2 regions of the Fundidesulfovibrio terrae genome follow, and region 1 is predicted to be linked to the other one. Evidence: predicted binding sites of a transcription regulator. Region 1 holds the regulator's gene; the other holds the start of a gene.
The links. Region 1 encodes sigma-54, which starts transcription at its own class of promoters, with help from an activator protein. Its sites were predicted from a motif close to CTGGCACGGNNNNTGCTT; they were not measured.
Positions count from the first base shown of each region.

Region 1 (5,612 bases):
GAGCGTGACCTGGCGCTCGAAATAGTTGCCGTCCAGGGCGGGCAGGAGCCCGAGCTTCACCAGCAACTGGAAGCCGTTGCAGATGCCCAGGATCAGGCCGCCGTCCTGGATGAAGGTCCGGAGCTGGTCTAGGAGGGGTTCGCCGGTGGCAGTCTTGGCGTACTTCCAGCGGATGGCTCCGGCCTGGCCCGCGCCCAGGTCGTCCCCGTCGAGAAATCCGCCGGGGAAGATGAGAAAATTGTAGCCGGGCAGGCGGACTCGTCCGGCGGTGATGTCGGAAAAGTAGACGATATCGGTCTGGTCGGAACCGGCCAGATTGGCTCCATGGGCGGATTCCGCCTCGCAATTGGTGCCGTAGCCGGTGATCACGAGTGTCTTGACTCGGGCCATGAACAACGCTCCAGGGGTTTCTTGAAAAAATCGGTCCAGTCGCTTAGACGTATCCGGAGACATTACGTGCCCCCGCGCAAGGCGTCAACCGGGCGGGGGTTTTACACATCACGGCAGCCCCCAGGAGGCAGGGCTTTCTCATGAAAACCAAATTCATATTCGTTACCGGAGGCGTGTTGTCCTCCCTCGGCAAGGGACTGGCCGCCGCCTCCATCGGCGCGCTGCTGCAGGCGCGCGGGCTTCGTTGCACCATCATGAAGCTCGACCCCTACATCAACGTGGACCCCGGCACCATGAACCCCTTCCAGCACGGCGAGGTGTACGTCACCAACGACGGCGCCGAGACCGACCTGGACCTGGGCCACTACGAGCGCTACCTGGGCGTGCCCATGTCCCAGAACAACAACGTCACCTCAGGGCGCATCTACAACAACGTCATCCAGAAGGAACGCCGGGGCGACTACCTGGGCGGCACCGTCCAGGTGATCCCGCACATCACCGACGAGATCAAGCGCTCCATCCTGGGCGTGGCCAAGGACGAGGACGTGGCCCTGATCGAGATCGGCGGCACCGTGGGCGACATCGAGGGCCAGCCCTTCCTGGAGGCCATCCGCCAGCTTCGCGGCGATCTGGGCAAGGAGAACGTCCTCTACATCCACCTGACGCTGATCCCATACATCCGCGTGGCGGGTGAGCTCAAGACCAAGCCCACCCAGCACAGCGTTAAGGAGCTCAGGTCCATCGGCATCCAGCCCGACATCATCATCTGCCGCTCCGAGATCGACCTGGACCAGTCCCTCAAGACCAAGATCGCCTTGTTCTGCAACGTGGACCCGGACGCCGTGTTCACCTCCGTGGACGTGAAGAACATCTACGAGGTGCCCCTCAAGCTGTACGCCGAGGGCGTGGACCAGAAGATCGCCATCCTGCTGCGCCTGCCCGCCAAGAACGCGGAACTCGAAGCCTGGCAGAACCTGACCCACAAGCTGGCCAACCCCAAGGGCGAAGTGACCATCGGCATCGTGGGCAAGTACGTGGACCTCAAGGAGGCCTACAAGAGCCTGCACGAGGCCCTCGTGCACGGTGGCGTGGCCAACGACGTGAGCGTCAACCTGATCTACGTGAACTCCGAGGAGGTCACGCCGGCCAACGTGGCCGAGCGCATGGCGGGTCTGGACGGCATCCTGGTGCCCGGCGGCTTCGGCTCGCGCGGCGTGGAGGGCAAGATCGCGGCCATCCGCTACGCCCGCGAGAACAAGGTGCCGTTCTTCGGCATCTGCCTGGGCATGCAGCTGGCCTGTATCGAGTTCGCCCGCAACGTACTGAATCTTCCCGAGGCCAACTCCGAGGAGTTCAACCGCCTGAGCCCCGATCCGATCATCTACCTCATGCGCGAGTGGTACGACTTCCGCACCAAGAAGATCGAGAAGCGCGACGCCGACTCCGAAATGGGCGGAACGATGCGCCTGGGCGCCTACCCCTGCGTGGTCAAGCCCGACACCAAGGCCATGGAAGCCTACGCCAAGCCCCAGATCGAGGAGCGCCACCGCCACCGCTACGAGTTCAACAAGGCCTACTACACCCGCATGGAAGAGAAGGGCATGGTGTTCTCGGGACTGTCGCCCGACGAATCCCTGGTGGAAGTGGTGGAGCTGCCCGAGCATCCGTGGTTTTTGGGCTGCCAGTTCCATCCGGAGTTCAACTCCATCCCCATGCGCCCGCATCCGCTGTTCAGGGAGTTCATCCGGGCGTCCAAGATCGCCCGCGAGGCCAAATGAGAAGACCCGTCAGGCCCGGCGTGAACCGCCGGGCCCTGGCGTCGGCCAGGGGAGTGCGCCTGCTTGTGCTGGACGTGGACGGCGTGCTCACGGACAACGCCGTCTTCCACGACGGCGCCGGGCCGGGCCTGAAGCGCTTCGGCATCCAGGACGGCATGGGGCTCAAGCTCTGCCAGCACGCCGGGATCGACGTGGCCGTGATCAGTGGCCTGGGCAACATCCAGGCCCAGCATCGCCTGCGGGAGCTGGGCATCCGCGAATTCCACGGCGGCCACCTGCGCAAGCTCCCCGTTCTCGAAGAACTCCTTTCCGCGAAACATCTTGATTTGAACGAAGTGGCCTACATGGGCGACGACTGGCTGGACGCCCAGGTGATGAGCCGCGTGGGCCTTGCCATGGCCCCGGTGGACGCCCAGCCGGAAATCCTGCGCCTGGCGGCCTGGGTGTCCAAACGTCCTGGGGGCAGCGGGGCCGTGCGCGACGCCGTGCGCTTCCTGCTCATGGCCAAGGGCAAGCTGGGCGCCCTGTGGCGGCGCTGGCTCGTCTAGCCTCTCGCCCGCCATATCGCCGCCCAAGCCAGCGAAACTATACTGGATTCCAAAGGGGCGAGCCCCTAAGGCCTAAGGAGGCTTTTCCCCTGATCCGCTACGCTCCACCGCGCTACAGCCTCCCGCCCACTGTTGTGAATTCCCGTCAAGTCTTGCCACCCCCGCCTTTTTAGTGCATAACCGCCACGGTTGAACGGTGGTCCGGCATTTTTCTTGCTTGCCGCAGAACTTTCACGAGGACAGACGCACGCATGGCCCTTGAGCTCAGACAGCAACTCAAGCTTTCGCAGCAGCTGGTGATGACACCCCAGCTGCAGCAGGCCATCAAGCTGTTGCAGCTCTCCCGGCTGGAGCTGGTTGAGACCGTGCAGCAGGAGATGCTCGAGAATCCCCTGCTGGAAGAGGTCCAGGTCGACGACGAGCGCCCCGAGCCCACCATCGCCGAGGATTCCCACGCGCCTGACGCCACCCAGGAAGAGGGGGCCATGCAGCGCGAGCTCATGAAGACCGCCGAATGGGACGACTACATCGGCGACTTCGCTTCCACCTCCCGCCAGGCCACGGTGCGCGAGTACGAGGCCCCGGAGGAGGGCATGTCCTTCGAGGCCAGGCTGGCCTCCAAGACCTCGCTCGAGGGCCATCTCTCCTGGCAGATCAACCTCTCCCCCTTCACCGAACGCCAGCGAGTCATCGCCGACGACATCGTGGGCAACCTGGACTCCGTGGGCTACCTACAGTCCACCGTGGAAGAGATCGCCGCCACCACCGGCGCCACCCCCGAAGAGGTGGAGGTGGTCCTGCACGCCCTGCAGCGCTTCGACCCGGTGGGGATCGCCGCGCGCACCCCGCAGGAGTGCCTGCTCACCCAGTTGGAAGTTTACGGCTACACCGACCCGGTGCTCCTGGAGATCGTGCGCGAGCACCTGGAGGACCTGGAAAAGAAGCGCTACAAGCCCCTGGCCAAGAAGTTCCGCATCACCCTCGAGGACATCAAGGAATACCTGGACATCATCCAGACCCTCGACCCTCTGCCAGGCTCACACTTCAGCTCCTCCGATCCGGTCTACGTGAGTCCCGACGCCTACGTGTACAAGTACGGCGAGGACTTCATCATCGTGCTCAACGAGGACGGCCTGCCCAAGCTCCAGCTTTCCCCCTATTACATGGAGGACATGAGCCGTTCCAGCGGGAGCAAGGACAAGGACTACCTCCAGGACAAGATGCGCTCGGCCCAGTGGCTCATGAAGAGCCTGTACCAGCGCCAGCGGACGTTGTTCAAGGTCCTGGAATCGATAGTGAAATTTCAGCGGGACTTCTTCGAGGACGGGGTTACGAAATTAAAGCCCCTCATCCTCAAGGACGTGGCCGACGACATCGGCATGCACGAATCCACTGTGAGCCGCATCACCACGAGCAAATACGTGGCCACCCCGCACGGCATCTACGAACTCAAGTTTTTCTTCAACTCCGCCCTGGAGTTGGACGACGGCACTTCCGTGGGTTCGGAGTCGGTGAAGGCGCTCATCAAGCAGCTCATCTCCGGCGAGGATCCCAAGAAGCCCGTGAGCGACGAGCAGATCGCGGACACCCTCAAGCAGAAGCTGCAGGTCAACATCGCCCGCCGTACCGTGGCCAAGTACCGCATGGCCATGGGCATCGACTCCTCGTCCAAGCGCAAGGAAGTCTTGTAATCACGCCGCGCGTCTTTTCGCGGCCACACCTCGGAGGTAGATATGAACATTGCTTTCTATTTCAAGAATTTTGAGCCGTCCCCCGGTCTGCGCGAATACGCCGCCAAGCGTTTCGACAAACTGGCCAAATACATGCCCAATGCCGACAACGCCGAAGTGGTGGTCACGCTGCTGGTCGAAAAGACCCGCCAGATCGCCGATGTGGTGATCGACGCGGACGCCATGCACATCTCCGCCCATGAGCGCTCCGACGACATGTACTCCACCATCGACATGATCACGGACAAGCTCGAGGCCCAGGTGCGCAAGATGCGCGAGAAGATGAAGGACCGCCGCAAGGCCGCGTCTTCCGACGTCACCATGGGCGTGGTCAGCTTCACCGATGAGGGCAAGGTCCACTCCATCGAGGAATCCGACAAGTACAGCCCCAAGCCCATGAGCGTTGAAGAGGCCGCCGAGCAGATCACCGCCATGAAGTACGAATTCCTGGTGTTCTTCAACTCCGAGGCCGAGCGTATCAACGTCATCTACAAGCGCAAGAATGGCGACTTCGGTCTGATCGACCCTGGAGTTTCCCTCTGATGCGGCTGGGGGAGTTTCTGCGCAAGGATTTCGTGCTCGACGACCTGCAAGCGTCGGACAAGCCCGAAGTGCTCCGCGAACTGGTGTCCCCCGTGGCCCAGGCTTTCCCGGACGTGAGTCCCGAGAAGGCCCTGCGGGTGCTCATGGACCGCGAAAACCTGGGCACCACGGGCATCGGCGACGCCGTGGCCATTCCCCACGGGAAGATGGACTCCCTCAAGGAGATCGTCATCGTGGCGGGGCGCAGCCGGGGCGGAGTCGATTTCGAGGCCCTGGACCACAAGCCTTGCCGGATATTCTTCCTGGTCCTGGCCCCGGAACATGTGGCGGGCATGCATTTGCGTATCCTGGCCCAGATATCCAGGCTCCTCTCCGATGAGGGGTTCCGGGAATCCTTCCTGGACGCCCCGGACCGGGAAAGCCTCTGGCGCGTGCTGTCCAGCCATTCCTGAGGCGGCATCCGTTTCGTGATGATTCCCGGTCGATGATGTGCTAGCGTCCATCCCCGTCGCGCTTAAGAAGGCGCGGCGGGGATGTCTTTTTCAAGGAGCGCGCGACATGGCCTCTTCGGTCAAGCTGCCCGTGGTGGTGATTTCGGGCCTCTCCGGGTCCGGCAAGTCCAC
Region 1 is NZ_JAKZFS010000005.1:18,732-24,343, forward strand. Features, by position in the region: gene ML540_RS14820 (phosphoribosylformylglycinamidine synthase subunit PurQ) at 1-390, opposite strand, end outside; gene ML540_RS14825 (CTP synthase) at 531-2,168, shown strand; gene ML540_RS14830 (KdsC family phosphatase) at 2,165-2,716, shown strand; gene rpoN (RNA polymerase factor sigma-54) at 2,968-4,407, shown strand; gene hpf (ribosome hibernation-promoting factor, HPF/YfiA family) at 4,450-4,989, shown strand; gene ML540_RS14845 (PTS sugar transporter subunit IIA) at 4,989-5,441, shown strand; gene rapZ (RNase adapter RapZ) at 5,548-5,612, shown strand, end outside.

Region 2 (4,865 bases), on a different contig from region 1:
TCATAAATTATTACAGCATGTTATTGCGCGGCGTGCACGGTGAAACACTTCACATGTGCAAAACCATGCACATGCACATGCGCAATCCTCCGGCTCGGCATTGACACTATCCCGCGTTTGTACCAAGAAAGGTCGCTTTGAGAAATTATCCGGACAACGCATGAAATCCGCCCTCATCATCGGCATAACCGGCCAAGACGGCGCCTACCTGGCCAAGCTCCTCGCGGACAAGGGCTACACGGTGGCCGGGACCTCGCGCGACGCCCCCATGGCCAATACGGCGGGCCTCGCGGCCCTGGGCGTGGCGGACAGGGTGGCCATCCATTCGGCCTCGCTCACCGATTTCCGGGGGCTGTGGCAGGTCATCGAAAAGGTGGATCCGGACGAGGTCTACAACCTGGCCGGGCAGAGCTCCGTGGGGCTTTCCTTCGAGCAGCCCCTGGAGACCTTCGAGTCCGTGGCCGTGGCCACCATCAACATTCTGGAGCTCTTGCGCCTGCTCGGCAAGCCCATCAGGCTGTACAACGCATGCTCCTCGGAGTGCTTCGGCAACTCCCCCGAGCCGGCCAGCGAGGACACCCCCTTCAAGCCCCGCAGCCCTTACGCCGTGGCCAAGGCCGCGTCCTACTGGTCCGTGGCCAACTACCGCGAGGCTTACGGGCTCTACGCCTGCTCGGGCATCCTGACCAACCACGAGTCGCCGCTTCGCCCGGCCCGCTTCGTCACCCGCAAGATCGTGTCCACGGCCTGCCGCATCGCGGCCGGATCCGGCGAGCGCCTGAGCCTGGGCAACACCGGCGTGGTGCGCGACTGGGGCTGGGCCGGCGAATACGTTGACGCCATGTGGCGCATGCTCCAGCAAGACGCTCCCGAAGACTTTCTCATCGCCACCGGCAAGAGCTATTCCCTGCAGGATTTCACGGCCCAGGTCTTCGCGGAGCTGGGCCTCGACCATACCGAACACGTGGACGTCAACTCCGGCCTCTACCGGCCTACCGACATACTTGTCAGCCGCGCCGACCCCTCCAAGGCCCGGGAACGCCTCGGCTGGCAGGCCACCATGGCCATGCCCGAGGTGGCCAGGGCCATGGTCAAGGCCGAACGGGAGCAGACGTCCCCGAAGGAGAACCTCGCATGAAGAAGAAGGTCGCCCTCATCACCGGCATCACCGGACAGGACGGGGCCTACCTCGCGGAAATGCTCCTGGAGAAGGGCTACGAGGTACACGGCATCAAGCGCCGCGCCTCGCTCTTCAACACCAACCGCATCGACCACCTCTACCAGGATCCGCACGTCACGGGGCGGCGCTTCATCCTGCACTACGGCGATCTGACCGACTCCACCAACCTGATCCGGGTCATCCAGCAGGTGCAGCCGGACGAGTTGTACAACCTGGCCGCCCAGTCCCACGTGGCGGTGTCCTTCGAGACTCCGGAGTATACGGCCAACTGCGACGCGCTGGGCACCCTGCGCATCCTGGAGGCCATCCGTATCCTCGGGCTCACCGGGAAAACAAAGGTCTATCAGGCCTCCACGTCGGAGCTCTTCGGCAAGGTCCGGGAAGTGCCCCAGACCGAGAAGACCCCCTTCTACCCGCGCAGCCCCTACGCTGTGGCAAAGCTCTACGGGTACTGGATCACGGTGAACTACCGCGAGGCCTACAACATGTTCGCCTGCAACGGCATCCTCTTCAACCACGAGTCGCCCATGCGCGGCGAGACCTTCGTCACCCGCAAGATCACCCGGGCCATGGCCCGAATCAAGCTGGGCCTGCAGGACTGCCTCTACCTGGGCAACCTGAACGCCAAGCGCGACTGGGGACACGCCCGCGACTACGTGGAGATGATGTGGCTCATGCTGCAGCAGGACACCCCTGACGATTACGTCATCGCCACGGGCGAGCAGTACAGCGTGCGCCAGTTCGTGCAGGCCACCGCCGAAGAGCTGGGCATCCCCCTGCGCTTCGAGGGCGAAGGCGTCAACGAGAAGGGCTACCACGCCGAGACCGGCAAGTGCGTCGTGGCCGTGGCCCCGCGCTACTTCCGTCCCACCGAGGTTGAGACGCTTCTGGGCGACCCCACCAAGGCCCGCCAGCAGCTGGGTTGGACCCCCCGCATCACCTTCAGGCAGATGGTCTCGGAAATGGCCCAGGCGGACCTGCGCGACGCCGAACGCGATACTCTGTGCAAAAACAAGGGGTTCGCGACGTTCGATTTTCACGAATAACCTCGCCTTGCCGGCGCTCGCGCCACTGAAAGGCCGGGGAAACCCGGCCTTTTCTTTTTGCAATTCCCTATCCGGACACTCCGTATCCGGCACGCTCATTGCTTGAAAAGTTACCAAGCGTGTATTTTCGGTTTTTTCACCCGCTTTGTGTTAAGTTTCCCGATGATTTTCGGTTAATTTTACACTTCGCGGGCCTTGCAAGCATCACCAGCTCCCAGCATCAGTGGGGATGACTTCCGGGCCAACGAACCACCGAGAATCGCGGATACCCTGGGAGGCATAAGATGGGCCGTCTCTTCATAGCACTCTTCGCACTCGGCATCATCGGCTGCGTCTGTATCGTCAGCGCGGGCAACAGATTTGCGTCCCTGTCCGAAACCGACGAAACGGTCCTGGCGGACGACTCGATTCCCGGCGAGCCCCTATCCAGGACACCTCTGAGCAATCTCGCGGGCCGGGCCGCCCCCACCGGGATCATCCGGAATGTGGCCGCGGCATCCGCCTACATGCAGACTTTCGGACCGGAATTCTCCTCCGAGGCGTTCTTCTTCAACGCCCTGGACGCACCGATGGACCTGATGGCTTCCCAGGTGTGGCAGCAAGCGTACACTCCCGGCTCCCGCGGCGGAATCTTTTCGCAAATCTCGGACAGCCTGGGCACCTCCTCCCACTCCCAACAGTGGCACGGGGGACGCCCCTTCCAGGGCTCCGATCCGGGAACTGGAGGCTACCTGCCCGTGTCCGGCAATTTTTCCGGCTCCTCGGACAGTGGGTCGAGCAGTGGCGGTAGCGGGGGAAGCGGAAGCGACAACGGGAACAGCACGTCCTACGCCAGCCAGCTCGAGCGCTACCTGCGTTCAGCGGCTCTCACGACGCCCACGACGGACACGACTCCCCCCCTGACGGACACCCCGGCGCGCTCCGGGGGCGCCTCCTCCGACGTGCCGCAGACTTACGCGAGTTCGCCCTCGTCCAACGCCAAAGCGCCCCTGGCCTTTCTGACCGAGGCTGACCCGCCCAATAACCCGGACCATCCGGTCACCGACATTCCCGTGGCCACTCCGGAGCCGGGAACCATGATCCTCGCGGGACTCGGCCTTTTCGGACTGGGTGCGGCCAGACGCCGCAAGGGCGCGCGGAGCTGAACCCTTCCTGAACAATCCAAAGGCCGTCCGGCGTAACCGGGCGGCCTTTTTTGTTTTCATCGAGGCCCGTGCCGCGACTGAGCCACTGCCGCTCATCAACCGTTCCTGCGACAATGCATACACATGATCAATACATGTCAACCTTCTCTTCGATTATCTTACCGTAAATAGCTCTTCACATCATTGACTTATAAATTTCGTGAAACCCTACTGGCGCGCGCCCGGCATTTTCTCTACGAACAGGAAGCGAAAAATATATGCCATTCCCATTCCTCTCGAACCTGTACAAGAGGAGCTGCCTCGCATGAGAAACTGCAACCTTGCCGTAAAACTCGCTGCGTCCTTCGGGACGATCATCCTGTTGTTCATCCTGCTCGGATCGTCTGCGCTGTGGTGCAATAGTTCCATCGGTGGCCGCCTGACGGAACTCGGAGCCTTACGCATTCCCAGCATGCAGGGTATTCTCCTCATGCAGGACAACATACGCAAAGTGGTTGAGATACAGCGATCCCTCATGCTGCCCGGTCTTCCTCCCCAGAAGCGCGAGGCGCTGCTCGCCGAAGTGGAGTCGGCACGGGCCAAATACAAACAGGGCCTGGATCTCTACGAGAAACTCGAGAAGACGCCCAAGGAAGCGCAGCTCTGGAAGGAATTCCAATCCGAGTTGGTCCGGGCCAGGGATCTCAACAACCAGTTCTTCAGCCTCGAAAAGGACTTCCACCAGACCAACGGCCAGGAAACCTATGACCGCATGCTCGCCCTCACCCTGGGCGACATCCTGGCGAGCAACGAAAAACTGTTCGCCAGCCTCGACGCCATGACCGCCCAGATCAACCAGAGCGCCGCACAGTCGCTGGCCGAGAGCGAACGGGACGCGCGCATCAACAAGCTTGCCGCGCTCCTGGGCATGATCGGCGGCACGCTGCTCGCCGCCCTGCTGGCCGTGGTCACGTCGCGCTATCTGGCCCGCAACACCACTGCCTTGGCCAGATACGCCACCGCCGTCGGCGAGGGGAACCTGGACGCGCCCCTGGAAATCACAGCCCGCGACGAATTTGGAATCCTGGCCGACGGATTGCGCGACATGGTGGGCAAGCTCAAATCCATGATCCAGCAATGCCTCCTCAAGGAAGCCGACGCCGAGCGCGAAGCCCAGAACGCCACCGAGGCCGCCGAACAGGCCCGCCAGGCCATGAACCGCGCCGAGGCCAGGCAGAGCGAGATGCTCGAAGCCGCCCACCGCCTCGAACGCGTGGTGGAAGGCATGTCCGCCGCCACCAGCCAGCTCTCCGGCCAGGTGCAGGTGGTGGGACGCGGCGTCTCCACCCAGGAAGCGCGCACCTCCGAGACCGCCGCCGCCATGCAGCAGATGAACACCTCCGTGCTCGAGGTGGCCCAGAGCGCCTCCAGCGCCGCCAGCCAGGCCGCCAACGCCAAAACCAAGGCAGAGGAAGGACGCGACGTGGTGGGACGGGCCAAAAGCGCCATCACCCA
Region 2 is NZ_JAKZFS010000002.1:19,601-24,465, reverse strand. Features, by position in the region: gene ML540_RS07290 (GDP-mannose 4,6-dehydratase) at 161-1,138, shown strand; gene gmd (GDP-mannose 4,6-dehydratase) at 1,135-2,226, shown strand; gene ML540_RS07280 (PEP-CTERM sorting domain-containing protein) at 2,511-3,371, shown strand; gene ML540_RS07275 (methyl-accepting chemotaxis protein) at 3,676-4,865, shown strand, end outside.
Region 2: the regulator sigma-54 is predicted to act here: its motif matches at 2,313-2,330, upstream of ML540_RS07280 (PEP-CTERM sorting domain-containing protein).